Regions from separate parts of the Cloacibacillus evryensis DSM 19522 genome, predicted to be linked through region 1. Evidence: predicted binding sites of a transcription regulator. Region 1 holds the regulator's gene; the other holds the start of a gene.

Evidence for each region. The regulator HrcA, encoded in region 1, represses chaperone genes, less so after heat shock. The targets are predictions, from matches to a motif close to TTAGCACTCNNTNNNANNGAGTGCTAA.
Region 2: the regulator HrcA is predicted to act here: its motif matches at 1,990-2,016, upstream of groES (co-chaperone GroES).

What each region holds. Positions count from the first base shown of each region.
Region 1 is NZ_KK073872.1:2,735,604-2,739,014, forward strand. Features, by position in the region: gene dnaK (molecular chaperone DnaK) at 1-831, opposite strand, end outside; gene CLOEV_RS12270 (nucleotide exchange factor GrpE) at 951-1,505, opposite strand; gene hrcA (heat-inducible transcriptional repressor HrcA) at 1,510-2,526, opposite strand; gene CLOEV_RS12280 (histidine phosphatase family protein) at 2,835-3,411, shown strand, end outside.
Region 2 is NZ_KK073872.1:1,233,633-1,237,043, reverse strand. Features, by position in the region: gene groL (chaperonin GroEL) at 1-1,621, opposite strand, end outside; gene groES (co-chaperone GroES) at 1,655-1,945, opposite strand; gene CLOEV_RS05445 ((2Fe-2S) ferredoxin domain-containing protein) at 2,364-2,606, opposite strand; gene CLOEV_RS05440 ([FeFe] hydrogenase, group A) at 2,610-3,411, opposite strand, start outside.

The DNA.
Region 1 (3,411 bases):
AAATTTGGCGCGCGTGAGCTTGAGTTCGAGGTGCTTCGGTCCGTTGGCGTCAGCGGTGATGAAGGGAAGCGAGATGGTCGTCTCCTGCATCGAGGAGAGTTCTACCTTCGCCTTTTCCGCCGCTTCGCGGAGGCGCTGCGCGGCCATCTTGTCCTTCAGAAGGTCGATGCCGTCGCTCTTTTTGAATTCCGCCGCGAGCCACTCGACCACCGCGTTGTCCCAGTCGTCGCCGCCGAGGAGGTTGTCGCCCGCCGTGGAGAGGACTTCAAACACTCCGTCGCCGACGTCGAGGATCGAGACGTCGAACGTGCCGCCGCCGAGGTCGTAGACCATTATCTTGTGGTCGCCCTTTTCGAGGTTCACGCCATAGGCGAGGCAGGCCGCCGTCGGTTCGTTGATGATACGGAGGACGTTGAGTCCGGCGATGGTCCCCGCGTCCTTCGTCGCCTGGCGCTGAGCGTCGGTGAAGTAGGCTGGGCAGGTGATGACGGCGTCGGTAACCGCGGTGCCGAGGTATTCTTCCGCGTCCTTTTTGAGTTTTTGCAGGATCATCGCCGATATCTGCTGCGGCGTGTAGGCTTTGCCGTCGACGGTCACTGTCTTATCGGTGCCCATCGAACGCTTTATCGACATTATCGTACGGTCGGGGTTTACGATCGCCTGACGCTTCGCAAGCTGCCCGACAAGTATTTCACCGTCTTTCGTAAAGGCCACGACCGAGGGGGTGGTACGCTGTCCTTCGGGATTCGGTATTACCGTTACGTTGTCTCCCTCTTTAACGGCTACGCAGCTGTTAGTTGTTCCAAGGTCTATTCCAATAACTTTTCCCATAATCAATTCCACCTTTTATGTTAATGATTTATCTGATTCGTCCGGCATCTATTTTTCTATAGCTGTCCGTCTGTTGCTTCCGTTTTATTGCCTAATCGGCATTAAGCCCCGTTTACAAATCAGCCGTTATACTTGCCGACCCGCACCTGCGGGGCCTTGAGCACACGTCCCGCAAGTTTGTAGCCGCGGCAGAGGGCTCCGATGATGTGTCCGTCCCTCTCGGCATCGTCAACAGGCTCCATGCTTACCGCCTCATGAAGGGCAGGATCAAACTCGCCCTCAGTCGGGATGAATTCCAGCCCCAGTTTACAGAGGCCGTCAGCGAACTGCTTGGTGACCATCGCCATGCCCTTCGCGAGGCTGCTATCTTTATCATCGACCGCCGCCACGATCCTTTCAAGGTTCTCAAATACCGGCAGCATCTCGTTTATCGCCTGTTCGGCGGCAAGTTTCGCGTTGTTCTCGCGATCCCGCTCAATACGGGTGCGCAGGTTGAAATAATCGGCCCGGCCCCTCGCCACCTCTTCTTTGAGCTTGCGTATCTCCTCTTTCAGTGTTTCGGACTCAACCGCCTCAGGCTGAGCCGCACTCTCTTCGGCGGCGGGAACGCCCTCGAACTCAGCCTCCGCGTCCGTCTGAGGATCGCCGCAATTCGGTTTTTTCTGTTCGTCCATCTCTTCAGTCTCCTCTTTCGCCTGATTCGGAATCCAGCTTGCGCAGCACTCCGTCTATCGCGGTTATTACTTTCTCGTAGTCCATCCTTTCGGGACCGATCACGCCGACCACGGCCTTCTGGCCTCCGGCCTCTCCCGTCGCGGCGACGAGAGCCGAGCTTTTCATGCCCGGCAGGCCGTTTTCATCGCCGATCATGATGTTCATTTCATTCATCGAACAGCGGTTGACCAGCGCCGTCATGCTGCTCTCCTCCTCAATGAAGGAGCAGAGCGCCTGAATGCGTCCCAGATCCTGAAAATCCTGAAGTTTCATGATCTGGCTGACCGACCCCGTGAAGATCCTCGTTTTAGGAGCGCCGAGCAGCACGTCTATCTCAAACAGAGCCTGGGCGCAGACATCGCGGTAACTGCTTATTTCTTCCATCAGCCTAGTTTTCAGTGAGTATTTTATCTCGCTCCAGGCACATCCGGAAAAATGGTTCAGCTTGGATGCCAGCTCGTCAAGCTCCTCCTGCGGCACGTCCACAGGCATATCGATAAATTTTTGGTGCACAAGCCCGCCCTGAAGAACCACCAGCAGCAAGACGCGGCACTCGCTCATGCGCACAAAGCTCACATGATGGAACCGCACAGTGTCAAGCGGCGTAATGGCGGCTATCCCGACGTAGTCGGAGACGCGGCTCAGCATTTCGGAGGCCGATTCAAGCACTTTGCCCAGCCCCTGCCGGTGCTCCATCATCTTTTTTAGTAATTTTACAGACGGCCCGGCGCTATTTACACGTTGAAGTACCGAATCGACATATAGTCTATATCCCTGAGTCGTGGGAATCCGTCCGGACGACGCGTGGGTCTGCTTAAGGAAACCCATATCCTCCAGATCGGACATTTCGTTTCTTATCGTCGCGGAGCTGCGTCCGGTAAGGTAGCGTCGTGAGACTGTGCGGGAGCCTACAGTCTCTCCGCTCTTTATATATTCGTATACCACGGAGAGTACGACTTCCAGTTGTCTTTCTGTGACCATCACATCTCACCTGCCATAAAAGTTATTCGTTTCTTGTTAGCACTCGATACCTATGAGTGCCAACACCCCAACGACAGCTAAATAATAATCGTCGCAGAGGCTTTTGTCAATACAGGTCAAAAAAATTATTTTAAAAAGCGTGGATAAAATATTTTAAATCGCAGAGTCAACGAAAGGCGTATCACCGCGCTATTGTTGTATAATGAGCGAATGTTTGAGCTATCGGGCAGGCGGACCCGTTTCCCGCGGCATAAAAAGGAAACGTGCCGGTTTCCGGTATTTCTATATGATCTGCAATCGCAACAGGAGTGAAGAAATTGAAGAAAGACAAGACCTCTATCTACCTCATCCGCCACGGCGAATGCGCCGGCAATAAAGAAAACCGCATACGCGGCTGTATGGATTTCCCTCTGAATGAAAACGGCGTGCTTCAGGCCCACGCGCTCGCGAAGGCAATGAAGGATAAAAACATAGAGTATATTTACTCAAGCCCGCTGTCACGCGCAATGACGACGGCGGGGATACTTGGCGACGCGCTGGGGCTCCCCTACGAGGGGCGCGAGGGCTTCTGCAACATCCACCTCGGACCGTGGGAGAACAGAAAGAAGGCCGAGCTCGCCGTCGAGGAGCCTGAGAAATGGCAGACCTGGCTGGATCAGCCGGAGGAGCTCAAGATAGAGGGCGGGGAGACCCTTGACGAGGTGCGCGACCGCGCGCTCGCCGAGCTCGACCGCGTCATCGAGGAGCACCGCGGCTGCAACATCGCGCTCGTGGCCCACCGCGGAGTGCTGAAACCGCTCATGGCCGGAGCGCTCGGCGTAAGCCGCCCCTGCTACTGGCGGCTCCACGTCGACACCGCCTCCTACAGCCTCCTCACATTCGACA
Region 2 (3,411 bases), 1.5 Mb from region 1:
CCATGCCGCCCATTCCTCCGGCCATGTCGCCGAGGGACTCTTTCTTCTCGGGCTTGTCGGCGACGACGGCGTCCGTGGTGAGGATCATCGCCGCGATCGAGGAGGCGTTCTGGAGCGCCGAGCGCGTTACCTTCACCGGGTCGATGATGCCAGCTTCGATCATGTCGACATATTCGCCGGTGGTCGCGTCGAGGCCCTGTCCCTCTTTGAGGGTCTTGACCTTTTCGATGATGACGTCGCCCTGCATGCCGCTGTTGTGGGCGATGAGGTAGAGGGGTTCGGTGAGCGACTTGCGGACTATCTGCGCGCCGGTCCTCTCGTCGCCTTCGAGTTTGGCGATCTCTTTATCAAGGGCGTTGGTGCAGCCGACGAGCGCTACTCCGCCGCCGGGGACGATGCCCTCTTCGACCGCGGCGCGCGTCGAGTTGAGAGCGTCTTCTATGCGAAGCTTGAGTTCCTTCTGCTCGGTCTCGGTAGCGGCTCCGACCTGAATGACGGCCACGCCGCCGACGAGCTTCGCGAGGCGCTCCTGGAGCTTCTCTTTGTCGTACTCTGAAGTCGAGTCGGCGAGTTCTTTCTTGATCTGCGCGGCGCGGTCTTTGATCGCCGCGGAGTCGCCGGCGCCTTCGACTATCGTCGTGTCTTCCTTGGTGACTTTTACCTTCTTCGCGTGACCGAGGTCAGCAACGTCGGCGCTGTCGAGCTTGCGGCCTACTTCTTCGCTGATGACGGTCGCGCCGGTGACGGTGGCGATATCCTGGAGCATCGCCTTTCTGCGGTCGCCGAATCCGGGGGCCTTGACGGCTACAACCTGAAGGATGCCGCGGAGCTTGTTGACGACGAGTGTCGCGAGGGCTTCGCCCTCAACGTCTTCGGCGATGATGAGGAGCGGCTTCGCGAGCTGGACGCTCTTCTCAAGGACGGGAAGCATGTCTTTGACGTTTGAGATCTTGCCGTCTACGATGAGGATGTTGGCGTCGTCGAGTACCGCTTCCATGCGGTCGGGGTTGGTGATCATGTAGGGGCTGAGGTAGCCTTTGTCGAACTGGAGCCCTTCGACGGTCTCAAGCGTGGTGCCGAGGCTCTTGCTGTCTTCAACGGTGATGACGCCCTCTTCGCCGACCTTCTCCATCGCCTCGGCGATGAGCTCGCCGACTTTCTTGTCGTTGGCGGAGATGGCCGCTACCTGAGCGGTCTTTTTGTGTCCCTTGACGGGCGAGGCCTGCTTCTTGAGCTCTTCGACGACGACCGCGGTCGCGTCTTCCATGCCCTTGCGGAGCTGCATGCCGTTCGCGCCGGCGGCGACGTTTTTGATGCCCTCGCGGATCATCGCGCGGGCGAGGACGGTGGCGGTCGTGGTCCCGTCGCCGGCGACGTCGTTGGTCTTGGAGGCTACTTCTTTGATGAGCTGCGCGCCCATATTCTCGAACGGATCTTCGAGTTCGATCTCTTTAGCGATGGTCACGCCGTCGTTGGTGATAGTCGGCGAGCCGAATTTCTTCTCAAGGACTACGTTGCGTCCCTTGGGGCCGAGTGTGATGCCTACCGTATCCGCGACTTTATTGATCCCGCGCTCCATCGAGCGGCGCGCGTCTTCTCTGAAAAGCAATGTCTTTGCCATGATATTATTCCTCCCGTTTATCTATCTAAATAATTACTTCTCGATTATCGCGAGAACGTCTCTTTCACCGATGATGAGGTAGTTTTCGTCGTCGACTTTGACTTCGGTTCCCGAATATTTGCTGTAGATGACTTTGTCGTCAACTTTGACTTCCATCGGCTGGCGCTGTCCGTTGTCCAGGACTTTGCCGGCTCCGACCGCTACGACGATGCCCTCGACGGGCTTTTCTTTCACTGTGTCCGGAAGAACGAGGCCGCCCTTAGTCTTCTCTTCGTTCGGCGCTGCCTTTACTACGATCCTGTCTCCAAGTGGCTTAAGTTTCATTAAGAGATCCCTCCTGTTATTTTTAAAGCAATTTGTTTTTTGTGTTAGCACTCACATTCATTGAGTGCTAATTTTCTTTACGCCTGAAATTTTACTGACTGACGGCGCTTTTCTCAAATATGATTATAGGCAAATATTTTTCGTTTTACTCTGTAATATTGCTTTATCTTCGATTTGCTTTATTATCCATAAAAATTTTTGACTTTATTAAATCTTACGGGTAAATACTTATTTTCCGATGATTTTTTATCAAACTGATGTTTTTATCGTAGTCCGCCTCTATGCCACTCTTCTCGTCTATCCGGCCAGCGGTGAGACGCGCGCTCATTTACGCGGCGCGCAGCTTCCCTCAAAAAAAAACGGTGAGAGGGGCCATGCTGGGGTCCCTCTCACCGGATGTTTTTGCGCGCTGCTTTTATTACAGGCGAGTCGCGATCGTCTCTTCAAAGAATTCGTGGGCCGTTTCCGGCGACACGCTGTATATTTTTCCGTCCACGTCGACCGATACGTCGTTCTGGCACTGCCCCATGCAGAAGGAGCCGCTTATCTCTATTTTGTCGTGGAGCTTTCTCTTCTCTATTTCGTGCTGGAATAGCTGTAGCACGTTGTAGGCCCCTTTGAGGTAGCATGACGTGCCGATGCATATTCTTACGACGGCCATGACTTACGCCTCCCCGTTCGCGCGGTAGTGTACGTGGAGCAGGTCGTGGACGCGACCCTTGAGCAGCCCGCTGTAGAGCGCCATCATCAGCGGGTTCTCTTCGGAGCGTTTTATGCTCGACATTTTGTCCGCCGAGTAGAGCCCTTTGCCGCGGCTCTCTTTGCCCTCGTGGAGGACGAAGGGCTGTCCCGCGCCGCAGACGCAGCCGCCTGGGCAGGCCATGACTTCCACGAAGTCGTAGCGTTCGCCGTTTTTGATGCGGCCTATCAGTTCATGGGCGTTGCCGAGGCCGCTCACCACCGCGATCTTAAGTTCGCGGCCGCCGTATTTCACGGTAGCCTCTTTGAGGCCCTCATTGCCGCGCACGCCCTTGAAGGCGATCGCCTGCAGCGCCGCCGCCGATTTGTCGGAGACGATCCGGCGCAGCACCGCCTCGGTGACGCCGCCGGTAACGCCGAAGATGACGCCGGCGCCGCTCATGGTGCCAAAGGGCATGTCTACCGCCTCCGGCTCCAGTTCGGAGAATACCAGCCCGGATTCTTTGATCATCTGGATGAGCTCCTGCGTCGTGATCACGCAGTCCACATCAGGCCCCAGTTCGCCGCGGAATTCTTCGCGCGCCGCCTCGGCCTTTTTCGCCGTGCAGGGCATGACCGCCACGTGCACGTGTTTTCTCGGCGAGTGTTTGTGGTGTTCTTTGATCACCGCCGCGAACATCTGCATCGGCGAACGGCAGGTGGAGAGGTTTTCCGCCACTTCGGGCTCGTTCTTCTCCGCGTAGTTCACCCAGGCGGGACAGCAGGAG